DNA from 2 places in the Ruegeria sp. BF6 genome. Region 2 is predicted to be linked to the other one. Evidence: riboswitches for the same ligand, from Rfam matches in the RefSeq annotation. Region 2 holds a riboswitch; the other holds the start of a gene.
The links. Region 2 has a riboswitch for thiamine pyrophosphate ahead of thiB (thiamine ABC transporter substrate binding subunit). Riboswitches for the same ligand answer to the same signal wherever they lie in the genome.
Positions count from the first base shown of each region.

Region 1: linked by a shared signal. The riboswitch ahead of thiD (bifunctional hydroxymethylpyrimidine kinase/phosphomethylpyrimidine kinase) and the one ahead of thiB (thiamine ABC transporter substrate binding subunit) in region 2 are both predicted to bind thiamine pyrophosphate.

Region 1 covers NZ_JBQFTN010000003.1:143,344-157,814, reverse strand. The annotation lists gene secA (preprotein translocase subunit SecA) at 1-2,142, shown strand, start outside; gene ACR0IM_RS11125 (hypothetical protein) at 2,243-3,166, shown strand; gene ACR0IM_RS11120 (phosphate ABC transporter substrate-binding/OmpA family protein) at 3,192-4,748, shown strand; gene radC (RadC family protein) at 4,753-5,508, opposite strand; gene ACR0IM_RS11110 (ABC transporter permease) at 5,544-6,278, opposite strand; gene ACR0IM_RS11105 (ABC transporter ATP-binding protein) at 6,275-7,003, opposite strand; gene tenA (thiaminase II) at 7,000-7,674, opposite strand; gene ACR0IM_RS11095 (ABC transporter substrate-binding protein) at 7,671-8,606, opposite strand; gene ACR0IM_RS11090 (ThiF family adenylyltransferase) at 8,627-9,589, opposite strand; gene ACR0IM_RS11085 (thiamine phosphate synthase) at 9,586-10,182, opposite strand; gene ACR0IM_RS11080 (thiazole synthase) at 10,179-10,943, opposite strand; gene thiS (sulfur carrier protein ThiS) at 10,946-11,140, opposite strand; gene ACR0IM_RS11070 (FAD-dependent oxidoreductase) at 11,124-12,101, opposite strand; gene thiD (bifunctional hydroxymethylpyrimidine kinase/phosphomethylpyrimidine kinase) at 12,098-12,901, opposite strand; TPP riboswitch at 12,948-13,054, opposite strand; gene dnaJ (molecular chaperone DnaJ) at 13,186-14,340, opposite strand; gene dnaK (molecular chaperone DnaK) at 14,415-14,471, opposite strand, start outside.
Region 2 covers NZ_JBQFTN010000025.1:1,722-16,192, forward strand. The annotation lists gene ACR0IM_RS23435 (thiamine ABC transporter ATP-binding protein) at 1-199, opposite strand, end outside; gene ACR0IM_RS23440 (thiamine/thiamine pyrophosphate ABC transporter permease ThiP) at 186-1,733, opposite strand; gene thiB (thiamine ABC transporter substrate binding subunit) at 1,709-2,689, opposite strand; TPP riboswitch at 2,722-2,826, opposite strand; gene ACR0IM_RS23450 (YbcC family protein) at 2,892-5,294, opposite strand; gene ACR0IM_RS23455 (proton-conducting transporter transmembrane domain-containing protein) at 5,309-6,859, opposite strand; gene ACR0IM_RS23460 (LysR family transcriptional regulator) at 6,965-7,855, shown strand; gene ACR0IM_RS23465 (oligopeptide/dipeptide ABC transporter ATP-binding protein) at 7,883-8,161, opposite strand; gene ACR0IM_RS23470 (hypothetical protein) at 8,043-8,330, opposite strand; gene ACR0IM_RS23475 (hypothetical protein) at 8,300-8,449, opposite strand; partial or broken gene ACR0IM_RS23480 (IS6 family transposase) at 8,958-9,146, opposite strand; gene pqqE (pyrroloquinoline quinone biosynthesis protein PqqE) at 9,376-10,461, opposite strand; gene pqqD (pyrroloquinoline quinone biosynthesis peptide chaperone PqqD) at 10,458-10,745, opposite strand; gene pqqC (pyrroloquinoline-quinone synthase PqqC) at 10,742-11,485, opposite strand; gene pqqB (pyrroloquinoline quinone biosynthesis protein PqqB) at 11,482-12,369, opposite strand; gene pqqA (pyrroloquinoline quinone precursor peptide PqqA) at 12,394-12,501, opposite strand; gene ACR0IM_RS23510 (4Fe-4S binding protein) at 12,642-14,471, shown strand, end outside.

The DNA of each region.
Region 1 (14,471 bases), on a different contig from region 2:
ATGAAGGCCGATCTGGCCGAGATTTACCAGAAGTACCACAATTTCGCGATCGTGGACGAGGTCGACTCGATCCTGATCGACGAGGCGCGGACGCCGCTGATCATCTCGGGTCCGTCGCAGGACCGCTCGGACCTGTATACCGCCATCGACGCACTGATTCCGTCGCTGAGCGATGATCACTTCTCGCTGGACGAGAAATCTCGCAACGTGACTTTCACCGACGAGGGCAACGAGTTTCTGGAACAGCAGCTGATTGCCGCAGGCCTGATCCCCGAAGGCCATTCGCTTTATGATCCCGAAAGCACCACGGTCGTGCATCACGTGAACCAGGGCCTGCGCGCGCACAAGCTGTTCACGCGCGACAAGGATTACATCGTGCGTGACGGCAATGTCGTGCTGATCGACGAATTCACCGGCCGCATGATGCCGGGCCGCCGCCTGTCGGAAGGCCTGCATCAGGCCATCGAAGCCAAGGAAGGCGTACAGATCCAGCCCGAGAACGTGACGCTGGCCAGCGTGACCTTCCAGAACTATTTCCGCCTGTACGACAAGCTGAGCGGCATGACCGGCACCGCGCTGACGGAGGCCGAGGAGTTTGCCGAAATCTACGGTCTGGGCGTGGTCGAGGTTCCAACCAACAAGCCGATCGCCCGTGTGGACGAAGACGATCAGGTCTATCGCACCGGTGCCGAGAAATACAACGCGATGATCGAACAGACCAAAGAGGCGCAGGAAAAGGGCCAACCGGTCCTGCTGGGCACCACGTCCATCGAGAAATCCGAACTGCTGAGCCAACTGCTGCAAAAAGAAGGAATCGCGCATAACGTTCTGAACGCCCGCCAGCACGAGCAAGAGGCGCAGATCGTCGCCGATGCCGGCCGTCTGGGCGCGGTGACCATCGCCACCAACATGGCCGGCCGCGGTACCGACATTCAGTTGGGCGGCAATGTGGAAATGAAGGTTCTGCAGGCGCTGGCGGAAAACCCCGAAGCCGACCCGGCACAGTTGCGCGCCGCCGAAGAGGCGCGTCACGCGGAAGAAAAAGAAAAGGTTCTCGCCGCAGGTGGTCTTTACGTGATGGCGTCCGAACGCCACGAAAGCCGCCGCATTGACAACCAGCTGCGTGGCCGTTCGGGCCGTCAGGGCGACCCGGGCCGCACGGTGTTCTACCTGAGCCTCGAAGACGACCTGATGCGCATTTTCGGGTCAGAGAGGCTGGACAAGGTCCTGACCACACTGGGCATGAAAGAGGGCGAGGCCATCGTTCACCCTTGGGTCAACAAGTCGCTGGAACGCGCGCAATCCAAGGTCGAAGGCCGCAACTTCGACATGCGCAAGAATGTTCTGAAATTCGACGACGTGATGAACGATCAGCGGAAAGTGGTGTTCAGCCAAAGGCGCGAGATCATGTCCTCGGATGATCTGTCCGAGATCGTCTCGGACATGCGCGAACAGGTGATCGACGACCTGATCGACGAATACATGCCGCCGAAATCCTATGCCGATCAGTGGGACACCGACGGCCTGCACGAGGCGATCAAGGAAAAGCTGACCATCGATGCACCCGTACAGGACTGGGCCGCCGAGGAAGGCGTCGATGATGAACAGGTGCGCGAACGTCTGGTCAATGCCGCCGACGAGATGATGGCGCAGAAGGCAGCTGCCTTCGGTCCCGAAAACATGCGCAACATCGAAAAGCAGGTTCTGCTGCAGACCATCGACAGTAAATGGCGCGAGCACTTGCTGACGCTGGAACATCTGCGCTCGGTCGTAGGCTTCCGCGGTTACGCCCAGCGCGATCCGCTGAACGAATACAAAAACGAAAGCTTCCAGCTGTTCGAAGGGATGCTTGACAGCCTGCGCGAAACCGTGACCCAGCATTTGTCGCGCGTGCGTCCGTTGACCGAGGAAGAGCAAAAGGAAATGCTGGCGCAGATGGCGGCTCAGCAGGCACAGGCGCAAAAGTCCGTTGATCAGGCTGCGGACCGTGCCGAAGCCACGGCCGAGGCCCAAGCCTCGGGCGATCCGCTGCCCGGTTTTGACGAGAACGATCCCAGCACATGGGGCAACCCGTCGCGCAACGACCGGTGCCCCTGTGGGTCGGGCAAAAAGTTCAAACATTGCCACGGACGCCTGACCTAACGTCAGCTAATCGCAGACACATTGAGTCCCCGCCACGGCCACATATTGGCCGTGATTGACCATCAATGTCCGACTCGCTCCTTCAACTGGGGAGGGTGTCTTGTTTGTAATTAAGAACTACGTGACCACCGGCGGCACTGTCGTATGCGCGTTGGCGATTGGTTACCTGATGCAAAACGGGTTTCCTGCCGGACCAAACGGTTCGCAGGATCCTGAAATTGTGGCCACCGCCCCGAACGCAGCTGTGTCCGGGCTCGAGGACATTGTCCTGACTTCCTCGCCACCCGCCCCGGGAACGGACCAGATCACATCATCAACGCAACGGACGTTAAAGCCCCGCCGGTCAACGCCCTCTGACCGCGCCGATTGTGGCCTCAGCGCCCGGGCTCGTGCCGTGCCCGGTGCCGCCGCCCGCCTGATCGTCAAAGCCCCCTGCCACGGCAATGAGCGGATCGAGGTGCATCATAGCGGTCTGACCGTCACGCAGGAAACAGACGCAAACGGCACATTGGATCTGACTATACCGGCCCTGTCGGAATACGCGATCTTTCTGATCTCGCTTGACGATCAGAAAGGGACCGTAGCCACCACTCACATTCCCGACATTGGCCAGTATTCCCGCGTCGCCCTGCAGTGGCAGGGTGAAACCGAGCTACAGCTGCATGCGCTGGAATTTGGCGCCAGCTATGGCGACGCGGGTCATGTCTCGGCCGGGTCCGACACGCAGGGTACGGGCAACGTCGTGCATCTGGCACAGCCTGCATTTAATGATGCCCGCAACGTGGAGGTCTACTCTTTTCCAGCGGCGCAGTCGCCCCAATCTGGGTCGATCGTTGTGACGGTCGAGGCCGAGGTGACCGAGGCCAATTGCGGTCAGGACCTGAGCGTTCAGTCCCTGGAACTTCAGTATGACCGGAGCTTGCGTTCGCGTGACCTGACGCTGAACTTTCCGGATTGTTCCAGAACCGGTGAGTTTCTGGTGTTGAATAATCTGTTTCAAAACCTGACAATCGCGGCAAACTAAACCCGCAGGCAGGCTCGATTTTCCAATGACATTTCTTCGTGTGGCGGCGGCCGCACTGTTTTCGGCAACATTTGCCTCAGCTGTTCAGGCGCAAGACATTACGCTCACCTCTCATGACGGCAAGGTCGAGGTGACCGGAACCCTTCTGGGCTTCGATGGCGAGTTTTACCGCGTCGACACCCAGTTCGGCGAGCTGACCGTCGACGGCTCAGGGGTCAGCTGCGACGGACCCGCCTGTCCCAACCTGATCGACTTCGTGGCTGAACTGCGGTTTTCGGGATCGTCCGTTATGGCCGAGAAGGTGCTGCCCGCGCTTCTGATGGGCTTTGCTGAACAGGAGGGGTTGTCCGCAAAGCCCCTTACGAAGCAAAGCGACAAACTGATGTATGAACTGCACCAGACCGGGCGCGAAGCCCCGCTTGGACGGTTCTTTTTCGACATCGGCAATACAGGTCGCGGTTTTACCGACCTGATCGCAGGGCAAACCGATATCGTGATGGCCTTACGCGAAATCCGCCCGGCTGAGCACAAGGCCGCCGAGGCCGCCGGTCTGGGAGACCTGACCCGTGCGCGCCGGTCGCGGGTTGTGGCACTGGACGCGCTTGTTCCCATTGTGGCACCCGGCAACCCGGTCCCGCATATTTCCCTATCCGATCTCGCGCTGGTGCTGTCCGGTGAGATTGCCAACTGGTCTGCCCTGGGTGGGCCGGACGCACCGATTGCCTTGCATCTGCCCGATGCCGGGTCGGGATTGGCGCAAGGGGTCGAGGATCGTTTTCTAACCCCCGCCGACGCTTCCCTGTCGGAAGCCGTCCTTCGACATACGCGCAGCAGCGACCTGGTACGTACAGTGGCCGATGATCCCTTTGCCATCGGTATCGCCAGTCAGGCCGAGGCCGATATGGCCCGTGCCTTGCCGCTGGCTGGAGGGTGTGGTCATGCTCTGATGGCCACCCGGCAAACGATCAAGACCGAGGATTACCCGCTGACCTCGCCCATGTTCCTGTATCTGCCCCAGCGCCGCCTGCCCCGTATCGCCCGTCAGTTTCTTGCCTATACCCAAAGCTCTGAGGCACAGATGGTGATCCGCGATGCGGGTTTTGTCGATCAGGCACCCGAGAGGATGCCCATCGAACTGCAGGGAAACCGGTTTGCAAATGCCGTTGCCACGGGTGGCGCCGAGGTTGGTCTGGAAGAGCTGCAGCGTATGGTCACGACGTTGCGGCCTTTGTCCCGTTTGTCGTTGTCTTTCCGGTTCGAGGCAGGGTCCTCGCGGCCCGACGCGCAATCGCGGTCAAACATCCAGCACCTGGCCCAGCAGCTTGAGGCTGGTACGCTGAATGCACGCAAACTGGTCTTTGTCGGCTTTAGCGACGGCGAAGGCGAAGCAGCGGCCAATGCGCAGATTGCCCTGCTGAGGGCAAAAACGGTGCGCAATGCGGTGCTGGCTGCGGTGGAAACCGCGATCCCCGAAAGTATCGAACTTGAGGTCGACGGGTTCGGCGAGGCCATGCCGATGGCCTGCGACGACACCGATTGGGGCCGCAAGGTCAACCGCCGGGTCGAGGTCTGGGTTCGGTAACCCGCTACAGATACCCTTCCGATCGAAAGCTCAGTTCATTTGATTTTCCGATGATCAGGTGGTCATGCAGTGTCAGGCCCAATGCCAGACAGGCGTCCTGAATCCGGTTGGTCATGTCGATATCTGACTGCGACGGGGTCGGATCGCCTGATGGGTGGTTGTGCACAAGAATCAGGGCCGATGCATTCAGTTCCAGTGCCCGTTTCGCCACCTCACGCGGGTAGACCGGCACGTGATCGACGGTGCCCTTGGCCTGTTCCTCATCTGCGATCAGTACGTTCTTGCGGTCCAGATAGAACACCCGGAACTGCTCGGTCTCGCGATGGGCCATGGTGGTATGGCAGTAATCCAGCAGCGCGTCCCAGCCCGAGATCACATGTCGCTGCATCACCCGCGCACGCGCCATGCGGTGGGCGCAGGCCTCGAGGATTTTCAGATCGGTGATAACCGTATCCCCAACGCCCTTGATCTGGCGCAGCCGTTCTTCGGGTGCGGTCAGCACCCGGTTGAAATCGCCAAATGTATCCATCAGCGCCCGTGCCAGTGGTTTGACGTCCTGCCGGGGGATGGATCGGAACAGGGCCAGTTCCAAAAGCTCATAATCCGGCATCGCCGCTGATCCACCGGACATGAACCTTTCGCGCAGCCGCTTGCGGTGATCTTCGATATAGGATGGCAACCGCCCCGAAGGCAGCGGCTGCACCGGGGCTTCGTCAGTTTCAAACAGCATCGGGGCTTCGGCAAAGGCGTCCTGGGTCATACGCCAAGACTGGCGCAGAATCGGTTTCCGAAAGGTTAACGCGCCTCACCCGCCATGCGGGCCGTGGCGCGGCGGACCAGCATATGCAGCAGGATCGAGAACACCCCCAGCGTCAGCATCGCCGCAAACATCAGATCGGTCTTGGCCCGGCCATTGGCCAACAGCATCAGATACCCCAAACCTTGCGAGGAACCGACCCATTCACCGATCACCGCCCCGATGGGCGCATAAACCGCCGCCAGTCGCATCCCCGACGCCAGCGAGGGCAAGGCGGCCGGTATCCGGATATGCCACAACACAGCGCGCGGGTTGGCCTGCATGGTGCGCGCCAGATCGAGATACCCGGCTGGCGTCCGCATCAGCCCGTCGAAAAAGGACGAGGTAATCGGGAAATAGATGATCAGCACCGCCATCGCCACCTTGGACCACAACCCGTAGCCCAGCCAGAGGGTCAACAGAGGAGCCAGCGCAAAAACCGGCAGCGCCTGCGTGAACACCAGCATCGGTTGCACCAGAACCCGCGCGGCGCGGGAATTGGCCAGTTGCAACGCAGTGACCACCCCCAGAACCGTGCCACAAGCAAGCCCGACCACCACCTCAATCGCAGTGATCCACGTGTGTTCGGCAATCAGCCAACGGTTCTGCCACCATGTTTCTGCGACCAAGGCGGGTCCGGGCAGGATGAATTTGGGCAGACCGGTCAACGAGACAATGGCCTGCCAGACCGTCAGTGCAAACAGGGTCGCGGCAAGGGCCGAAAGGTACTTCACGCCGCCTCCTCTCGCAAAAGACGCAGCAGCGCACCTTGTGTCTCCAGCGACCCAAGGTCATCGACCTTGCGCGGAACGGGCGCGGCTGGCGGCTGGCAGGGGGTCAGGCCGTGCTGAGTCATCACCAAGATGGACTGGCCCAGCCGGGCGGCCTCGGCCGGGTCATGGGTGACCAGCAGGACGGTCCGCCCCTGCAAAGCCTCAGCCGCCAGATCCTGCATGTCCGCGCGGGTGCGGGCGTCGAGCGCTGAAAACGGCTCATCAAGCAGCACAATCGGCCGATCTTCCATCAACGTGCGCGCCAAGGCCACGCGCTGCCGCTGCCCTCCCGAGAGTTCGCGGGGTCTCTTGGTCACGTGATCCTGCAGGCGCATCCTTTCGATCAGCCGGTCGCGGCGGGCAAGATCCGGCTTCTCACCCCGCAGCCGCGCGCCCAGTGAAACATTCTGCGCCACCGTCGCCCAGGGCAACAGCAGATCGTCCTGCGCCATATAGGCTACGCGCTCGGTCACCAGTTGGATATCGCTGGCCGCAATCTTGCCGGTGAACTCAGCCCCGGTGTCCAGCCCTGCAATCAAGCGCAGAACCGTGGTTTTTCCAACACCCGACCCGCCCAACAGGCACGTCCATTGCCCCGCCCCAAGGGTCAGCGTCAACGGTGCGAACAGAGTCGCGCCACCGATTGTGGCCGAACCGCTGATGGTCAGGTCGGGTGCCGGGGTCACGGGGTCAGGCCCATTTGCCAGAAATTCTCCTCAAGCTCGGTCGCGGTGCGGAAGGTCCGACACAGACGTTGCCACCGCGGTGAGGCCTCAAAATCCACCCCAATGCGACGTGTTAGAGCCGTATCCAGCAATTCTCCGACCGCCTGGCACGCCTCTTGAAAGTCTGGACTGGCATAGGTGTTGATCCAGTCCTGATAGGTGACGGATGTGGCCTCGGTGGCCAACCGGGCACCGATCTCACCATATCCCATCACACAGGGCGTCAGCGCGGCCAGCAGGTCCAACAGATCGCCACTATACCCGGCCTCGAGCACGAAGCGGGTATAGGCCATGTTTTCCGCCCGTTCCTCGGTCGCGAACAATTCTTCGCCCGAGATGCCTTCTGCCGCGCAAATACCGATATGCAGCTGCATCTCTTCGGCCACCAGCGCGTTTACCGTCGCAACAGATGTCAGCATCTCGGAATGGGTCTCGGATTTCACCACCGCCAGTGCCCAGGCGCGGGAAAAGTGGATCAGGAACACGTAGTCCTGCCGAAGGTAATGCAGAAACGCCGCGCGCGGCAGGGTGCCGTCCTTCATCCCTTCGACAAAGGCGTGGCGGGTATAGTCCCGCCACGGCCCCTGCGCAGTGTCACGCATAAGCGTGAATGCTTTGCCGTATCCGCTCATTGCACGGTCACGTCGATGGTGATGTCGCTGACCGGGTTGATGCCGTCGATCATGCCGCTGTCTTTCAGGAATGCCTCGAACCGGGCATATCGGCCAGCGTCAAAGCCCGCGGGACGCAGGGCAAAGCGGGGCAGCGTGTCGACCCAGGCGCGGGCGTTCAGCTCATCCTGCAACTCGGGCGAGGTGGCGGCGAAAATCTCCCAGCTTTTCTCCGGGTTGTTGACGATGAACTGGGTCGCCTTTTCGGTGGCAGCCAGAAAACGTGCAACCTTTTCGGCGTCCATTGTTTCGGGGTTGGCCACATAGATCAGCTCATCGTAGGGCGGTACACCTTCTTCTTCGATATAAAAGCACCGGCCCGCTACGCCTTCGATATCCATCTGGTTCAGTTCAAAGTTGCGGAAAGCCCCGATCACCGCGTCCACCTGACCGCTCATCAGTGACGGCGACAGCGAGAAGTTCACGTTGATCATCTCGATATCGTCCAGCGCGACGTCATGGGTGTTCAGCATCGCCGACAGAACCGCCTCTTCCACACCGGCGACAGAGAACCCGACTTTCTTGTCCTTGAGGTCGGCCAGCGTTTCAATCGGACCATCCTCAAGCACCAGCAGGCAGTTCAGCGGAGTGGCAACCAGTGTGCCGACGCGTTTCAGCGGCAGGCCCTCGTGAATCTGCAGGTGCAACTGGGGCTGATAAGACACCGCCAGATCCGCCTGACCAGCGGCCACCAGACGCGGTGGCGCCGAGGGATCGGCGGGCGGAATGATTTCGACCTCAAGCCCCTCATCGGCGAAGTAACCGTTTTCCTGTGCCACGATAATGGGACCGTGGTCGGGATTGATGAACCAGTCCAGCAGAACGGTCATCTTGTCTTCGGCCCAGGCGGGCGCGGCGGCCAGCAGGGCGATCATTGTGATCAGTTTCTTCATGTCTCGCGTTTCCTTTTCGCTCATGAGGTCGAGGCCGCGACGAGGACAATCTCGCCCGGCCAATCCGGTTGCAGTTCTTCAGCGGCCCGCCACGCGCGAAGGCCGGTAGCGCAGCAAAGCGCCAGTCTTTTCCCTTTGTTTGGCTCTGATTTGAGTGACTCCACGGATTCGCGCCGGACATTGGGATGGATCGGACCTGGGACCTCATCCGGACCGCGCAATTCGATGATCAGGTCTTCTGAGGTCAGTTGATTGGCCGATATGAAAGCAAAGTGCCGTTCTGGCTCGGGAGCTCCGTCAAAGCGAAATGTGGTGCTGCGGAACGTTTGCCCATCGATCTGCAACATCTGTCCCAGCGGCGAAGGCTGAAGGCCAAGGATCAGGTTCAGTGCCATCTGCGCCTGCATCGCGCCGATAATTCCCACGACGGGGCCGAGCACACCAGCCGTCGCACAGCTTGCACCGCTGTCAGGTGCATCGGGAAAGACCGCCCGCAGGGACGGCGCTCCACCGCAAAAGCCGCCAACATATCCCGTGAACCCCAGCACCGATGCTGAAATCAAAGGCTTACCGAGCGCGAAACAGGTGTCAGACAGGACATAGCTGGCCGCATAGCTGTCAGCGCAATCAAGAACCAAATCAACCTGTTCCACGGATTCAGTCACATTTTTATTTGTCAGAGTCTGTTTTTTGGCAATCACAATGACTTCCGCGTTCAGGGATCGACAGCGATCCGCCGCGACCTCAACCTTCGAACGGCCGCTGTCTGCCTCGGCAAACAACGTCTGCCGGTGCAGGTTCGACAGCGCGACCTCATCACGGTCCATGATGGTCAATTGACCTACCCCAGCCCCCGCCAGTAGTGGCAGCGCCGGGGCAGCCAGCCCGCCCGCGCCCACCACCAGAACGCGCGCGACGGACAGGCGGGCCTGTCCTTCTGCCCCGACCTCGGGCAGGATTGTCTGACGAGAGTAGCGGTTCATCGCGTGGCCTCGATCCATTGGCGCACGCGGGCCTCTGGATCAGCGTTCAACGTGATATCAGTGACGGCTGATACGATATCGGCCCCCGCCTGCAACACACCCGGCGCGCGTTCAACGCTCATCCCGCCGATACCGACCAGAAGGATTTTACCCACCCGCGCCTTCCATTCGGTGACCCGGGGCAAACCCTGCTGATGCCACTTCATCTTTTTCAGGATCGTCGGATAGACCGGCCCTAACGCCACATAGTCCGGGTCTATCGCCAGAACTCGCTCCAACTCATCGTCATCGTGGGTCGAGACGCCCAGTTTCAGCCCCGCCTTGCGGATGGCAGTCAGATCGGCCTCGTCCAGATCCTCCTGCCCGAGGTGAATCCAGTCACACCCGGCCTCAATCGCCTGCTGCCAGTAGTCGTTGATCACCAGAACCGCGCCATGCTGGCGGCAGAGATCGCGCGACAGGGCAATCTGTTCGCGCACCACCGCATCGGGCTGGTCCTTGATCCGCAACTGTACCAGTTTCACACCCAAGGGCAGCATCCGGCGCAGCCAATCCGAGTGGTCGAAAATCGGGTAAAACCGGTCGAGGGTCATGACAGAAAGGCCTTTCCGATCACCGGGGTGGAGGGTTCCGCCATATCGCGCGCTTCGATCGGGTCAGCCTGATAGGCCAATTGTCCGGCTTCAATCGCCAGCATCATCGCGCGGGCCATGGCGGTAGGATCTCCGGCCCGGGCCACCGCGGTGTTCAGCAGAACCGCGTCATATCCCAGCTCCATCGCCCGCGCCGCATGGCTGGGCAGTCCGATCCCGGCGTCGATCACCAGCGGTACCTCCGGGAATTCAGCCCGCATCGCGCGCAGAGCGTATACGTTGTTCAAGCCCCGGCCTGACCCAATGGGCGCGCCCCAGGGCATCAGAACCTCGCAACCCGCCGCCAGCAGACGTTCTCCCACAATCAGGTCGTCAGTGGTGTAGGGGAAAACCTGAAACCCGTCCCCGGTCAGGACGCGTGCGGCCTCGACCAGTTGAAACACATCCGGCTGGAGGCTGTCGGTGTGACCGATCAGTTCCAGCTTGATCCACCTTGTTTCAAACACTTCCCGCGCCATATGGGCGGTGGTCACGGCCTCTTTGACGGTGTGGCACCCGGCGGTGTTCGGCAGGACCAGCACGCCCAGGTCGCGGATCATCTGCCAAAAGGTTTGCCCGGCCCCGGCTTCGCGCCGCAGCGACACAGTGGCAACCCCGGCACCACTGTCCCGAAACGCCTGTTCCAGGATCGCGGGGCTGGGATATTGCGCCGTACCCAGCATCAGAGGGTTGGGCAGTTGGGTGCCGTAGAAGCTCTTCATTTTCACCCCCCCTGCATCGGCGCGACAACCTCGATCCGGTCGCCGTCAGCCAGTTTGTGGGTAATGCGCAGACCCGAGGGCACGAAATCCTCGTTGACGGCCGTCGCCACCCGGCCTGAGAACCCGCATTCGACCAGCAGGTCCGAGAGGGTTTCGGCGAGCACCTCGCGCGATTCACCATTAAGCTCGATCTTCATCGACCATCTCCGAATGTTTGTTATCCAGCGCCAGATCTGCCGCGCCCTGCGCCAGCGCCGGGGCCAGCAGATAGCCGTGGCGGTATAGTCCGTTGGCATAAATCGTGCGCCCCAGCCGCCGGATACGCGGCAAGTTGTCAGGAAAGGCCGGGCGCAGATCGACCCCGATCTCGAGCACTTCGGCCTCACCAAAGGCGGGGTTCAGCGCATAAGCCGCGCTGAGCAGTTCCAGCATCGAGCGCGCGGTGATGCGGCTGCTGTCCTCGCTTTCGATCATCGTCGCGCCCAGCATGTAAATACCGTCGCCACGGGGTACGATGTAAAGCGGCATCCTTGGGTGCAGCAGACGCACGGGCCGCGTCAGGGTCACGTCCGGGCAGCGGATTACCAGCATCTCACCCTTCACGCCCCGCAGATCATGCAGCACTTCGCGGGCGTGCAAACCCCGACAGTCGATTGCGTTTTCAAGCCGCGATGGAGCGAGTTTGCGGTGAAATTGAACCCCGTGTTCCAGCAAATGCTTATGAAGGTCCCGCAAGGCCTGGCGTGGGTTTAGATGCGCTTCATTCGTGAAATGGAGACCCTTGCTGAATCCGTTCAGATCAGGCTCTAACTTGGCGATTTGGGGCTGCTCGACGTCCCTGTAGCCTTCGGTCCGGCGGGCAAACCGGCGCAGATCGGGCAGGTCGCGCGGGCGGGCCACGACCAACGTGCCCCGCCGGTCCACCGGCGTTCGCTTCGCCCACCAGCCCAGCGCAGCCTGACCCAACCGCAACACCGGCTCCTCGGCGTTTTCATACTCACACCACGGGGCCAGCATGCCACCCGCCCACCAGGAACACCCATGCGGACCCGGCGGGCCAGCGGGATCGAAGACCTGAACCTTGACGCCGCGCGAAACAAGCTCGCTGGCCACGGCCAAACCAGCCACACCCGAGCCTATGACCGACCAGACCGTCACGCGGGCCAGACCCGGTGAAAATGGTGGACCGGCCCGTGTCCATGTCCGATCATCAGACCGTCCGCCCGGGCAATAGCGCCCTGCAGGTACTCATGCGCCTGCGCGACGGCCTCAGTCAGGCCGAAGCCCCGAGCCAACCCCGCTGCAATCGACGACGACAAAGTGCACCCGGTGCCATGTGTATTGCGCGTTTCCCTCCGAGGGGCGGTGAACTCGGCCACCCGACCGGAGGTATCAACCAGCAAGTCATAGCAGATTTTCCCGTGGCCATGTCCCCCTTTCATCAGCACCGAACCCGCGCCCAACCCACACAAGGCAAGCCCTTGCGCGATCATCTGATCGGGAGAGTCGGCCTCGGCACCACCCAGTAAACAGGCGGCTTCGGGCAGGTTCGGGGTCAGTACGGTAGCGCACGGCAGAAGAAGATCGCGCAAAGTCTGCACCGCGTCCCGCGCCAACAACGCATCGCCGGATTTCGCAATCATCACCGGGTCCAGCACGACGGGGCCATCAAACCCGGCAATGGATTCCGCAACCGTTTGTATAATCTCTGGCGTCGCCAGCATCCCGATCTTGATCGCGCCGACGTCCAGATCGGTCAGAACCGCCTCGATCTGGGCGGACACCACATCCAGCGGTATCCCATGCACTGCCGTCACCGCTTGGGTATTCTGCGCCGTCACTGCCGTAATCACGCTGGCGCCGTACACGCCCAAGGCGGACATCGCCTTGAGGTCTGCCTGTATCCCGGCCCCGCCACCACTGTCCGAGCCCGCAATTGTCAGGGCAATATGCGCCATATCGTTGCTCCAATTCAAAATGGGCAACGGGGCATGGAAAACGTCTTAGCACTGTGAGACCGTTCCCTACGCCGGTATTGCCCGGATCAGGTTCGATGGGTTAGCGCATTCACGCCTCTCAGCCCTTTGATCAGGGCACCCCAACGGTTGGGCGGACAATCTCAGGGGTTGGCAGGGGAATCAAGGGCCAATTTTGGCGCAGTTGACAGGCAAACTGGACTTATGGGGTGAAAAAAAGCCGGCCCATTGGACCGGCTCATTTATTACAATTACTGGATGCGGACTCAGCCTTTCATCCCGTCCCAAAAGGACTTGACGGAAGAGAAAAAGCTATTCGATTCCGGGTGGTTATCCTCACCCAGATCGTCGAACTCGCGCAGAAGTTCTTTCTGGCGAGCGGTCAGGTTGACCGGAGTTTCCACAGCCAGTTCGATGAACATGTCACCAACACCGCCGCCGCGCAGGGCAGGCATACCCTTGCCGCGCAAGCGCATCTGACGGCCCGATTGGCTACCGGCCGGAATCTGCACGCGACCACGGCCACCGTCAATGGTCGGCACTTCGATCGATCCGCCCAGCGCGGCCTTGGCCATGCTGACCGGCACGCGGCAATACAGGTTCACGCTGTCGCGTTCGAACAGTTTGTGATCGGACACTTCGACAAAGATATACAGATCACCCGGAGGACCACCGCGCATCCCGGCCTCACCCTCGCCTGCCAGGCGGATTCGGGTACCGGTTTCGACACCGGCGGGGATATTGACGGACAGCGCGCGTTCTTTTTCGACGCGACCTGCTCCGCTACAGGACTTGCAGGGATTCTTGATGATCTGGCCCAATCCGGAACATGTCGGACATGTGCGTTCAACAGTAAAGAAACCCTGTTGCGCACGAACCTTGCCCATGCCCGAGCAAGTTGGACAAGTGACTGGTTCCACACCACCTTCAGCACCCGAACCGTCACAGGCCGAACAGGCAACGGCTGCGGGCACGCTGATGGTTTTCTGCAGGCCCGAGAACGCCTCTTCCAGTGACACCCGCAGGTTATAGCGCAGGTCGGACCCGCGTGCGGCCCGACGTCCGCCACCAGCGCCACCGCGTTGGCCACCCATGAAATCGCCGAACAGATCGTCGAACACATCAGAGAACGCGCTGGAGAAATCGCCTTGACCGAAGCCGCCGCCGGGACGACCGCCGCCACCGCCCATGCCGTTTTCAAAGGCGGCATGACCAAATCGGTCATAGGCGGCCTTTTTGTCGGCATCGCGCAGAACGTCATAGGCCTCGTTGGCTTCTTTGAACTGCGATTCAGCGTCCGGGTTGTCCTTGTTGCGATCGGGATGCAATTCTTTGGCCTTCTTGCGAAAGCCCTTCTTGATCTCGTCCGCCGATGCGCCCTTGGACACGCCGAGCACATCGTAGTAGTCGCGTTTTGACATCAGTGTTTCCTTCTGCCTCAACGTAATCGGGCCGGCCCGGCAACCGGACCGGCCCGAATTGGCCCGGTTACCCGTTAGTTACGCTTATCGCCGTCCAGATCTTCGAACTCGGCGTCGACGATGTCGTCATC
Region 2 (14,471 bases):
CGAGACCGGAGATGCGCTGCCCCTGCCACAGGATTTTCCCCTGTTTGAGGCCGCGAAACCCGGCAATGGCCTCCAACAGCGTCGACTTTCCCGCGCCGGAGGGGCCGACGATAGCAACGCTGGACCCGGCCTCGACAGAAAAGTCAGCCTGCAAGGTGAAACCGCCATTCTCAATGACGCAACCGTCAAGTTTCAGCATGTAATCGCCCTCCGCGATCCAAAAGCCAGAACGCCACCATCGAAAGCAACAAAAGCAACAGCGCCGCCCCGGCCGCCGCCTGCATTTGATAGGCCCCCATCAGCCGGTAAATCTGCAGCGGCAAGGTTGCGATCTGCGGATCGGCGAACAGGGCGATCACACCGAGATCACCCATCGACAGCGCGGCCGCAAGACCTGCAGCAAAGCGGATTTGCGGGCGCATTCGGGGCAGCAGAATCCGGGTGAAAAAGGTCTTTTTGCCCATGTCCAATGACAGTGCCAGCCGCCCATGCCGCGTGACCACATCCCGCGCCGCAGGCACCAGAATACGCAGGGCGAATGGCAGCGCCATGACCGCATTCACCAGCGCCGTCACCGGCAGCGCCAGTGCGGTTGGGTTGGCCACCGGACGGATCAGGATGAACAGGCCAGTTCCTATCACCAAGGGCGACGCCGCCAGCCCCAGAATACCGCTGAGTTCGACGATCCCATACCGCCCGGTCGCAACGGCCATGGCCATGGGCAAGGCCAGCATCAACAGGACGGCCGTACTGGCCGCCGCCACCAGAACCGAGATCAGCGCGGCGCGGAACACCAGCGGAGGCATCTCGAACAGCCCCGAGATCCCCGAAATGACCACTGCCGCCAAGGGCAGCAGCAGAAACGCCGCCGCCGCCAGTATCCAAAACGTGTCAAGCACCGGCGCGCCGCCGTCCCATCGGCGGATGGCCCGGTCCAGACCTGCCCCAAACCCATCTCCGCGCGAGAACTTCAAGGCGGCCAGTGCAGCCGCTGCCGTCAGGGCCAGTTGCAAGGCGGACAACAACGCCGCCCGGCCAAGGTCAAAATCATAGGTAAAGGACTGATAGATCGCGAGTTCAATCGTCGTCGCGCGTGGCCCTCCGCCCAAGGTCAGGGCGACGGCAAAACTGGTCAGACAAATAGCGAAGATCACGGCCAGTACACCCGGCAGGATGCGCCTGAGCATTGGCAGTTCGATCAGACGAAACATCGCCATCCCGTCACAGCCCAGTTGCGCGGCCAAACGAAAGCGTTCGGCCGGGATTTCCTGCCAGGCCTGCAGGATCAGCCGCGTGGCCAGCGGTAAATTGAAAAATACATGTGCCAGCACAACGCCGTGCAACCCGTAGATCCGCATCGGCGGCAAACCAAAGAACCCCAATACCTCCGAAATCCAGCCCGCGCGGCCAAAGACCTGCAACAGCCCGAGGATTGCCACAATGACCGGCAGAATGAACGGCGCCCCGAGCAAAGCAATCAGAAAGCGTCGTCCCGGAAATCGCCGCCGGGCCAGTGCCCGCGCAACAGGAACCGCTAGCGCTGCACTGAACAGGGCCGACAAAACCGCCTGCACAAGCGTGAACCGCAAGGCGGCCCAATCCGCCGGGCCGAATCCACCTGCCGCTTCGGCCCGCAGGGCTACGGCGGCGAGTGTCCCCAAAATCAGCGCGGCAACCATAGCCGCCGCGCCAACACCCGGCCAGGGGCTTACTGGCTGAGCGCGCTCAGCCATTCCGCAAGCGCCTGATCCCGCACAACGGCGGCCTCATCCGGAGAAAACAGCAGGGATTTTTCCGGCTGAATCAGCGTCTCGAACCCTTCGGGCAGACCAACTGCCGGGGTCACCGCCGGATACATCCAGTTGGTGGTCGGGATGATCTGCTGGAACGCATCTGAGACCATGAAGTTCAGAAACTGATCCGCCAGTTCCGGCTGATCGGACCCGGCCAGCTTGGCCGCAACCTCGACCTGCATATAGTGCCCTTCGTCGAAAGCGGCCGCCGCTTTGCTGGCGTCTTCCTCGGCGATCAGGTGATAGGCGGGCGAGGTGGTGTAGCTGAGGACCATGTCGGCCTCACCTTCCAGAAACAGGCCATAGGCCTCGGACCAGCCTTTGGTCACGGTAACGATGTTGTCGGCAAGACCGGCCCAGACATCTGGCGCCTCATCGCCATAAGCCGCCTGCACCCACAACAGCAGTCCCAGACCGGGGGTCGAGGATCGCGGGTCCTGAATGATGATCTTGGTGTCACCCTCGGCCAGTTCACGGAAGTTCGCGGGCGCTGCCGCATCCGCGTTATGGACAAAAGCGAAATAGCCCCAGTCGTAGGGCGCGAACACGTCATCCGTCCATTCGATCGGCAGCGTGTATTCGGCACTGACTGCGCTTGGGGCAAACAGGCCAGTTTCCTTGGCCGCGGTGATCAGATTGGTGTCCAGCCCCAGCACTACGTCGGCATCCGAGTTCTCACCCTCCAGCCGGATACGCGACAACAGCGCCGCGCCGTCCTCGACGCCGACAAGGTTCAGCTCGCAGTCACAGACCGCCTCAAACGCCTCTTTCACCTGCGGGCCGGGGCCCCAGTCCGAGACAAAACTGTCATAGGTATACACGGTCAGCTGAGGTTTATCGGCTGCCATAGCCGTGGTCGCGCTCAGGATTCCCGCAGCAATCATCAGATGTTTCATGTCATCCTCCATTGCGGCGAGAGGGCAAGGATGGATGAAACCGTCACCTTTCCCTCCGCCGGTTCTAGCCGGTTCAGGTTCAACGGGTTCGCCAATGGCATCTCAGCGCGGCAGGCCACGCACCCCGAGGTGAGGCTCTGACTAGGCGGGAACCGACCAAAAGACAACCCGTTTCGCATGCAGTCCGTTGGTCGGCTTCACCTTATTCCGCCGCGATGACCTGATCGGACGGGACGCTGATCGGGGTCCAGTTCAGGTCTCCGGTATAACGCCAGGCCAGCTTGCCCTGGTCGTCCATGGCGATCAGATGCAGCCAGCCGTTGTCGAAAAGCGCCCGCACCTGCGGGTGCCGATCAAGAATGCCCGACATAGCCTCGGGCGGTGCTTCGACGACAACCGACAGGCGAAGCGGTTCATGTTGATAGCTTTCGCCGTCATGGATCGACTGCCACGGTAAGCCCGGACGGGGCGCGCCGTTGTTGCCTTCAAGCACACCGATACCACCGACCACATTGTGCAGCAGCTTGTTGCCGCCGCCGAACAGGGCGGGCGCCACGGTCGAGCCGTAATATTGCAGGCTGATCCAGCTGACGACCACCACCGGGGCGGTCATGATCAGTTCCAGCACGCCAAAGCCGTCATCCTTGCGCCAATCGTAATTGTGCAGGAAGGCTTGCCCTTCCAGGTTCGCCCCGTCCGTGCGATGACGCGGGGCTATGATGAAGGCACGGCATCCGGCCAGGCCCCATTCGGGGCGGGTTTCAGCCCAGTCCTGCGCGCGACGCTGAATATCCGTGGCGTTGTCGGCGCGCGGCAGACGTTCCGCGCGTTCAGCCCGGGCAAGCTGTCCGGCCACATCCAGCCAGGTTTTCACCTGCGCCAGATCACCGGCCCGGTCGCCGGGCGGCAAATCCTGCTCATACAGACTGACCCGATCGGTCGTGGTCGAGTGCATTGCGGCCACGAACAGGGTGTCGGCGGGGATATCGATCCCCTGCCCCGCCAGCCCCGAGCGCACCTGCGCATCGTTCAGCAACCCGGCCAACAGCCGCGCGTTCACGTCGCCTGCATGACCTCCGCACGCGCCGCAATGCAGTGCGCTTTCATGCGGGTTGTTGGTCACCTCGGCCCCGTGCCCGACCATTAGAACGATCCTGGCGAAACTGTCGGTCAGAGACATCGCCGTCAGCACCGCCTTGGCCATGCCAACGCGAGTGTCCAGATCGATGTTCGGGTCCAATTGCGGTGCCGGGTCAACCTTGGACTTTCCGGCAACCCCCAATGCGTCGCGCATCAGCTTTCCGGCATACAAGGGCCCGGTCGCCTCGACAAAAGCAAACGAGGATACAGCGGCCAGCTTGAACCGGCCCCAGGCCCGCTTGGCCCGGGCCGAGTAACGGCGGGCCAGATCCGCACCCGCCGGTTCCTTGGCCTGAGAGCACACGGATGGCTGTAACAACACCGGGCCATGGACCTCGGTGACATCCGACCCCGCTGCCTTATGCGCACTGGCAAGGCCAAAGAACCCCGCAAACCCAAGCGTTTCGATCCCGGGATCCTGCGCCTCAAACGCGCGGCGGAACACCTCGGACCGGACGTCGATGCAGAACGCGGCCTGCACCTGCGCCCGACCATCGGCTTTGCGCGCGGTGCCCGAAAGCAGCCTTTCTCCCAATGCGCGTTGTTGTGCCCGTTCGGCGGCCTCCTGCAAAACAGCATCGATCACGAAATCGGCGGTTGGCGTCACCGGTGACGCATGCGCGGCCACAATCTCTGCCCATCGCTCGGCGATCTGATCTTCGTAAAGCACGAACAGCGCCTCATCGAAGACCATCCGCACGGCCAACAGCTCGGTCACGGTATTGTTCTGTTCACCTTTCAACTCGGCGTCCCACTGCAGGTAGCGCGCGTATTGCGCCCATCCGCCCAGGGTCGTCAGCCACCGATGATAGGCGGTAGCGGCTGCCTCGGTGCTGAGCCCCAGCCGTTCGGACGACCGGCCAATTGCCCGCCAATGCGACCGATTGGTACCCGCAACAAAGGCGCCAAACCCGGTCAGACCCTGAATTTCCGGCGTCAGGTCGCGAGAGGCAAACTCGCGCCAGGCGCTGAAAGCGCCTCCGGTCCGGGCCTGTTGCCACAAAGCCTGCCCTTGATCGAAATGGCTGGCCGCCCAGATGCCGATGCGGTCCTCAATCAGGGCAGGCCAGTCCGTACCGGAAACCTCGGCCGCCAGTTCAGCCACAGTGGGCAAAGCTTCGGTATGCGGCGCCTCCGTTTTCAGCGAAACCATGACATCCTCAAGGCTTGGGACGTTGAACGGTCCCTCAATTGAAGAAAGCGCATCCAGAATGTCCGCCTCGGTCATCTCACCCGTACGCAACTTTGCAGCCCAATGTGTCCGATCAGGTGTGATCCGTGTGCCCGCAACCCGCGCCAGTCGCGCCGAGGTCACGGCCAGCGGCTCGTCGCTTTGGCCGAGAAACGGGTTCACCGCGACATTCGAAGATAAAGGGAACAAGGGCGGGATCGCATAAGCGGCGGATTTGGCTTCGGCCACCAGTTCCAGAAGTGGTGCGGTATACGCTTCGAGCTTTGCAAACATCGGTTCAGTTCCTTTCAGGCTGCGGACCGTCTGGACCAACCGTCCAGCAACTTGTCGAAAATCGCGTTGGCATAAAGACCGTTTGACAGGTGAACCCGCAGGCCCGCCGCTGCCGGGTGCGCCGCCCACAGCGGGAAAGTCGCCTGCGCCACCGCAACGAACCCAAAACTCAGCAAGGCCAGCACGATCAGCGCCCATTCCAGCGGTCCCGGCGCGGGGGTGGCGGGCAAGGCTCCGGCGGTCACATGCTGCGCAATGATCTGCAGCACGAAGTAACTGACCGAGGTCACCAGCGCATAGACCGCCGTGCGCTGTGTCAGCTGACGCGGCGCGGCATCGGCAAAGCCCTGCGCCAGCAGGTAAGCCACGCCGAAGATCAGGATGACGCCAAGAGTAATGGCCTGAACCGACTTGCCGTCAAAGCCCAGCACCGTCCCGACCAAAGCATAGATCACGATCGCTGTCCCGAAGGCCCGTAGCACGTTGCTGGCACTGGGCACCGCAATGGGACCGGGGCGGTGAATGGCGGTAACGTTTTTTACCGCCTCACCCGAGCTGAGGAACGCATGCGCTTTGTACAGCGAATGCGCCACGATATGCAGCAGCGCCAGCGGGAACAGCGCAAGCCCACACTGCATAACCATGAATGCCATCTGGGCAATCGTGGACCAGGCCAGCGAGGTTTTTACCGCAGGTTGGGTCAGCATCACCAACCCACCAAACAGCGCGGTGAACCCGCCCAACATCACCAGCAGGGCCATCACTCCGGGCGCCGCCAGCATGACATCGGCGAAGCGGATCAACAGGAATCCACCCGCATTTATCACACCCGCATGCAGCAGGGCCGAAACCGGCGTCGGGGCCTCCATCACCTCGGTCAGCCAGCCATGCACTGGGAACTGGGCCGAGGCCAGAACTGCCGCGACTGCGATCATCAGGGCCGCCGTCGTGGTCAGCCAGTTGGACTGAACCGTCGTCAGGATCGTGTGGATATCGGTGGTTCCGGTTGCCGCGATCAGCAGAACCACGGCTGAGGCCAGGGCGCATTCACTCAGCCGTGACACAATTGCCTTCTTGCGTGCGGCGCGTTGTGCAGTTGCGCGGTCCGGGTAGAACAGCAATAGCTTGTGCAGAACCAGACTGGTCGTGGTCCACGCAACCAACAACTGGATCAGGTTGCCCGACATAACCAACATCAGGACCGAGGCCAGCACCAAGGCCATCCATTGGGTGAATTTGCCCTGTCTGGCCTCGCCATCCATATAGGTAACAGAATAGCGCAGGACGATCCAGCCAATGAAGCTGACCAGCACCAGCATCACCGCGCTAACCGCATCCAGCCGGACTGACAGCCCAACGCCGAAGGCTCCGATCAAGGCCGACGTGCCGGGGCCGTAGATCACCAATAAAAAGGAAGCGGTGGAGGCGATCACGAAGGCGGCAAAGGCCGCGGCTTCGGCCAGTTTCGGCACTCGGCCCGGGCGCAGTCCCGGATGACGCCCTGCATAGATCGCAGCAGCGATCAGGATCAGCGGGCTGAGGAGCGGGAGATAGAGATACAACATGGTGACGTGTCCCTGGGTTATCCGTTTGGGACAATCAGTTAGGACAGATTCTGTGTCATTAAAAATTCATTGTTCTTCTTATTTCGTTCTATTAAATAGAACGTTATGCCACTGAACTATCATCACCTGAGGTATTTCTGGGCCGTGGCCCATGACGGGAACCTTACCCGTACGGCACAACGGCTGAACCTGTCGCAATCCGCCTTGTCGGTGCAAATCAAGCAATTAGAGGAACGGTTGGGCCACGATCTTTTCGAGCGTCGCGGTCGTCAATTGTACCTCACCGAGGCCGGACGCATCGCCCTGGACCATGCGGATGCGATTTTCTCGACAGGACAAGAACTTGTCGCCACTCTGACCGAGACGGTGCAGACCCGCAAAGCCTTGCGCGTGGGGGCCTTGGCGACCCTGTCGCGCAACTTTCAGATCGGATTTCTACGCCCCATCCTGTCGCGGCCGGATGTCGAGGTGATCCTGCGGTCCGGTAGCCCGGCCGAGTTGATGGAGGGGCTCGAGACGCTGAACCTCGATCTGGTTCTGATGAATCGCCTGCCACCGGATGACAGCCTAACCCCGTTTGAGACTCACCAGATCGCTGAACAGCCGGTCAGCATCATCGGCACGCCCGACCGGCTGGACCCCAAAACGCCGATCAAAGAGCTGTTGAAAACGCAACCTTTCATCTTGCCCACCACCGACAACAGCGTGCGCACAGCGTTTGATGCCATGGCCAGCCGCCTGTCAGAACGCCCGCAAGTCGCGGCCGAGGTCGATGACATGGCGATGGTGCGACTTTTGGCGCGCGAGGATATCGGGCTGGCCCTTGTCGCGCCCATCGTCGTTACGGACGAACTGAATTCAGGGCGGCTGGTCGAAGCGCAGGAACATCCGCGCATCAAGGAAGCCTTCTACGCCATCACGCTGCGCCGCCGTTTTCCCAATCCGTTGGTTCAGGACCTGCTGTCACACGATCCTGACCCCATGCTTTTGCCCTGACCGCCACGAGCGGAAGAAATCGTACTCTTACGTATAGTGACAGGCAACCAAATGCTCCGGTTCAACCGCGCGCAATTCGGGCGCTTCGGCGCTGCATCTATCCTTGGCAACCGGGCAGCGCGTGTGGAACCGGCACCCGGACGGAGCAGCCAGCGTGTTGAGAGTTTCGCCCCGAAGCCGGATCGGATCAAACCCCGCATCCGGGACGGCGGTGCAGATCGCGCACTGCAGAACTTGGATATAGGGGGTGTTTCGGCGCAAAGAACAACGTTTCGGTTGGGGCGCATTCGGCGAATTTCCCGACATAGAGCTCCGTGACCCGGTGCGACATTCTCACCACGACGAACAGATCGTAGGTGACGTACAGGGACGGGACACCCATCTCGGCCAGAATCGACACATCCAAGGCTGAAACGCCTTCGTCGCAGAGCAGATGTTCCAGAATTAACCTGCAGCGCGCCGCGATCTCGCGCACACGGGCATCGATCTGTTTGCCTTGATCGTGCTTGCGGCCACCAGCGGCTCGGTAATGATATCGCGCACGGTCATGCGCTGGTTCAGCGAGGAATACGTATCCTGAAACACCAGTCTCATCTTGGACGGACCTTGCGCAGCTCGGACTCGGACGCATACGGCAGATCGATGTCACCTTTTTTCTTGCGGGTCTAGATCGGGACGTGGGCGGGCAGGTCCTTGACCTCGATCAGCGTATCGCTTTTGGGGATCATGTCGCGCTCTGATCTTTGTCACCGTGCCGTCGGCAGAACACAGTGAGGCCCGGCATCGGGGTAGGTTCAACAAGTTCCTTCGCGTCTCAAATGCCGGAAGTGGCCCGTGCGCCTATGACTGGGAACGGGAAGTCGGTCAACCGGCTCATGGGGCCGGGAATATCACCCTGCACCGGTTTAAGCCGGTTATGCAAATGCTCGATGCTGTGGGTCGCGTCAACAACGCCGGGATGTACAGCCGCGGTGTCTGTTCGATGGGCCGCACCGATTGTGCCTGCTGCAGAAGAACTCTGCTCAATACCAAGGGTGGACTCAAGCCGAGCCAAACGAAGAACAGCGCTTTGGCAGAGAACTAGGCGACGGCTGGACGCTTCCCGCGCTCGCACTGCGATCATCGATGAAGACTTCACAACCCACCTGTTGAGAGTGGCGAGGTCCACTTGAACGCCACGTTCGGCCATAATCTCTTCCAAACCCCCATAAGACAAAATGTGCCGCAATTAGAAGTACACAGCATACAAAACTGCATCCTTGGGGAAATGGCAGCCGTTCAATGAGACCATGCTGAAACCTGTGAAAGAAACATGTGCTGAGAACAAAAGTCGGAACCTGCGTGATCGCCAATCTAGACGAAAAAGCTGGCGACACACACAGCAGGTCAAACAGCCCGGCAATTAACGATACATCCCAAAAACGACCGCTCGATAAACCATTGGTTTTCGCAACTTCTTAGGGTGAGCAACCAGCAATAAAGCGCACCGTGACAACAAAGCCCCTCAAAAAGGCTCACTTTTACGATACCACCCCCCGCCACAACATGGGCGTTTCTGTCGGCTTAGCCGCCTGCTCGAGAATCTTGGTGATCAGACCATGGTTCGGGGATTTTCCGCAAACCGGATCCGAGGCCGACGCGTCCCCGGAGATGGCCAGCGCCTGGCAGCGGCAACCACCGAAATCGATTTCCTTTCGGTCACAGCTCTGACACGGCTGGGGCAGCCAGTCAGTGCCGCGATAGGCATTGAACGCCGGGCTATCGAACCAGATTTCCGCAAGCTTTTTATCCTGTACAGATTCGAATGCTAGATGCGGAATACTCTCGGCCGCGTGGCACGGAAGAACTGTCCCGTTTGGCGTCACGTTCAGCCCGGCCGATCCCCAACCGCCCATGCAGGATTTGGGGAAATCCGCATAATAGTCAGGCGGCACGAAGTCGAAGGCCAACGTCCCGCGCAGCCGGTTTTCAGCCTCGGCCACGATACGTTTGGCCTCTATTGTCTGCTCACGCGTTGGCAACAGGTGATTGCGGTTCTTCGTGGCCCAGCCGTGAAACTGCACGCAGGCCACTTCAAGCCGGCGCGCGCCCATCTCGACCGCCAATTCGATGGTGCGTTCCAGATCGTCCAGATTATGCCGGTGCATCACCGCATTCAGCGTCAGAGGAATTCCCCGGTCTCTGATTTCGGCCGCCACCTTCATCTTGCGATCAAATCCGCCCCGATACCCGCCAACCCAATCCGCCAGCTCCGCATTGGTACCCTGCAGTGAAAGCTGGATGTGATCCATCCCCGCCGCTTCTAACGCATCCAGCCGTCGCGGGGTCAGACCAATCCCACTGGTGATCAGATTGGTATACAGCCCGGCATCATGTGCCCCCTGCATCAATTCCACGATATCCGTGCGCGATGCAGGCTCACCGCCCGACAAATGCAACTGCAGAACACCGAGCTCTGCCGCCTGCCGAAAAACATCGACCCATGTTTCAGTGTCCAGTTCGCTGTCACGACCCAGCAAATCGGAAGGGTTCGAACAGTAAGGGCAGGCCAGCGGACAGCGGTGCGTCAGTTCCGCCAGCATGGCGATGGGTGAAGGTACACTCATAAGTGGACCCCCAGAAACATCCGGGCGCGCAACCCGATCATGAACCGCTGCACATCCTTGGAAATCTGCTCTTCGGGGGCGTCGTAAGTCGTTGCGAGGTCAGCAATGATTGCGCCAAACTCGGCGTTGCCATCCACCCGGGACAAAATAGCTTCGCCAATCTTGTCCAGAGCTATGGCCTTTTCAGGCGCCAGCAGAACCTTGCCGCCCCGTAGCCGGTCCTCTACCATTCGGACACCACGCGGCAGATAAGGGCGATCCGTATCGGTTAGCGCCAGGCTCATGCCATGCCTTCTCCGGGCTGCCAGGCACCGGGCGGAATGCGGCCCGGTTCCACGTATGCTCCCCACAACGCATCCAGCTGCGCCCACAGCACATTGGTCTTGAAGATCAGCGCCTCACAGGCCGCATCCTCCTTTACCGGCGTGTCGGCGTGCTCCAGAACCCAAGCCAATCCGAATTTCACGTCCTTTGGGGCCTCGGTCAGACGTTTTTTGAAATACGACATGCTTTCGGCATCGGCGAAATCATAGTGCTGCAACATACCCTCAATGCGGCGTTCGTGGATCTTGGGCGCGAACAATTCAGTGAGCGACGAAGCCACCGCCTCGAGCAAAGGTTTATCTCGTACATAGCGGATATAAGCGTCCACAGCGAATTGCGTGGCTGGCAGAACCCCCCGTCCGCTTGCAACAAAATCAGGGTCCAGCCCTACCGACTCGGCCAGCTTCAACCAGCGGCGAATTCCTCCGCCACCGTCCACATTACCGTCGTGATCCTCGATCCGGCTGCGCCATTCCCGCCGCATCTGCGGATCGCTGCACCGGGACAGGAAAGCGGCATCCTTCATCGGTATCGCTGCCTGATAGGCCCAGCGGTTGATGACCCAGGCCCGCACCTGGTCCGGATTACATTGTCCTCCGTGCAGCATGTGGTGAAACGGGTGTTTGTCGTGATAGCGTTCGGCCCCGATCGCACGCAGCCGCTCTTCCAGTGTTCCGACGTTGCGGCTGTGTGCGTTCATGTCACTATCTCCATCCCATCAGCAGCGACGCGCCAGCCCTGAGCGTGAACAAATGCGCGTTCCGGGCCGTCCGGCTGCCAGACCGGGTTTGTGTTGTTGATGTGTATAAAAGTCTTGTCTGCCTTCAGCCCGGCCAGTCGGGCAATCGAACCTTCCGGTCCGCCGATCGAGATATGCCCCATTCGTTTTCCGGATTTCACGCCGGTTCCCGACCGGATCATCTCGTTGTCGTCCCACAGCGTGCCGTCAAAGAACAAATGGTTCGCATCCGACAAGGTTTCCAGAAGATCCACGGTCACTTCCGCGCATCCGGGAACGTAATAGGCCACGGTCTGCCCGTCGCTCAGGCGAACCCCCACAGTCTGTTCCCCGACCATATCGGTCTGAACCGTCTCGCCTTCCATGAACAGCGGCACCTTGCCCGGCACCGGGAACACCCGGGCCTGCAATCCCGGCAGAACCTCAAAGCCGTGGCCGATCTTAATCCGTTCCCGCGAAACCTTTTCCGCGTTCACCGCGTCAAACACACAGTTGTCCTCCAGAACTTTGTGGATCTCGGAAGTCGCATAGATTGTGAACGGCGTCTGCTCGCGCAGGGAAAGCAATCCGGCGATATGGTCAATATCGCCATTTGTCAGCAAAACTGATGCAATAGGTGAACCCCGCAAGCCGCGCGGATGCATCGAGGGGCAGGCCATCATCTGGGCGCGAATATCGGGGGATGCATTCAGCACCGCCCAATCGCGTCCACCCAGAGAAACGGCCAGCGATGACTGGCTCGCCGGGGCGATCTTGCCGCTACGAGCATCCTGACAATTGGAACAACCACAGTTCCACTGTGGCAGTCCGCCACCTGCCGCCGCGCCAAGAACCAGAAACCGCATGGCCGTTACCTGTTCAGACGCGGTTCAAAACAGATCGCGTTCGTATTCGCGACCTTCGTCCTCGGACGGCGCGTACATGTTGATTTCCATGCCGCAGTTCACTTCTTTTAGTTTGGGTGCTGTCCAGGCCATCTTACTTCCTCCGCTGGCTGGTTAGAGTGCCTTAAACCTACCAACGAGCCCCAATCTTGCGTATTGGCCTTTGGTCGTAGACCGGGTCTGCGACCAATGTCCAATAGGGTGCGCGCACCTCCGCTGCGTAGGGTCGTTACATGCGCGTTATTTTGTTCACACTGCTGTTCTGCCTTTCGGCGCGCCTTGTTCCGGCCGCGCCGCTGGACCGGGCGACGCTTTCCGAGCTTATCATGCCACCGTTCTCCCTCGGTGACCCCATCGGTGAAAACGGTGTCTATCAGTTGCTGAACTCGGGGGGGGCCAAGGCAGGATATGTTTTTGAAACCGAACCGCTTGCCCCCCTGCCCGGCTTTTCGGGATCGGCGATCAACGCGCTGGTTGTCCTCGATTTAGAGGGAATATTCCTGGACGTACGCCTGATCGAACACAATGAGCCGATCTTTGTGTCAGGCTTGGGCGAAGCTCCGTTTCACAGATTTTTCGAACAATATCCCGGGTTATCCATTTCCTCATCCATCGTCGTCGGAACCCCCTATGGCAGCGGTGGGACCGGTTCGTCGCTGGTCTATCTGGATGGCGTCACCAAAGCCACAGCCTCGGTTCGTATCGCCCATGAATCGGTTATGGCCGCTGCCCTCGCCGTCGCACGGGAGAAGATGGAAGGGATTTCGACCATTCCACCCGCACATCCCGATCCGGAGTATTCCGAAGCCCTGACATGGGAAGATCTCGTGTCGCAGGGCATCGCAACCCATACAGTCATTTCCAATGCTCAGGTCAACGACGCCTTTGACGACACCATTTGGGAGGATGACGATCCCGAGGCCCAAACTGACCCGGACGCGCCTTACCTCGATCTCTGGATCGTGGATCTCGGTCCACCCTCCATCGCCCGCACGGTCTTGTCCGATGGCGGGTTTCGCGAGTTGCAGGACTTTCTCGCAATCTCACCGAATGACGAACCGATTCTGGTGATTGAAACCGCTCGTCACGGATTGGTCAGCCCGGATTTCGTGCGCAACACCGCGCCGGACTGGCTGTCTGCGGAACAAGACGGATTGCCGGTTGCGCTGCGCGACAGCGATCTATTTGTCGAACTGTCGGACAACTTGCCTGGCGAGTTGCATGACGGGGCTATGATGATCCTGCGAACGGACCGGCGCCTCGGGTTTGATCCTTCCCGGAAATGGACCCTGAACGTCGCCGCCATCCGCCAGCACGGCATGTTCCAGCCTGAAACCGGCTCTATCAATCTGCCGGTCACCCACGCAACCGACGAGCGGTTTTTCTCGCGCGCAAAAGCAACAAAGGCGAGCCCCCCCTGGTTAGATGCTCTGCGCGCGCGGCAGGCCGACATGATCATTCTGACCCTGTTCCTGACCGGCCTGACCGCGCTGCTGTTATTTGCCCAGAATCCACTGGCACAAAGTCGCACCCTCATCCCGACTCGACTGGTGATTCTTGCTTTTGTGACAGTGTTTGTCGGCTGGTGGGGCCAGGGCCAGCTGTCAGTTGTCACGGTGCTGGCGGTTGTTCGTGCCACGTTTGAAGGCGGCAGTTTCGCCTTTTTGACCTATGATCCATTTTCGCTGCTGATCTGGGGGGCCACTTTTCTCGGGTTCGTTCTTTGGGGTCGCGGTTATTTCTGCGGCTGGCTCTGCCCTTTTGGCGCGTTGCAGGAATTCGCCCATAACCTCGGACGCACTCTGAGCCTGCCCCGGCTTGAGCTTTCGCCCGCGTGGGACTCACGATTCAAGCTTTTAAAGTACGCGGTGCTGGCGGGTCTTTTCATCACTCTGTTCACAGCGCCTGACCAATTGGACAAAGCCGCTGAGGTCGAACCTTTCAAGACTGCCATCACCACGTACTTCATCCGCGACTGGGGCTATGCCACCTATGCTGCGATCTGGCTGATCCTGGGGATGGTGCTGTTCAAGGGGTTTTGCCGATATGTATGCCCGCTGGGT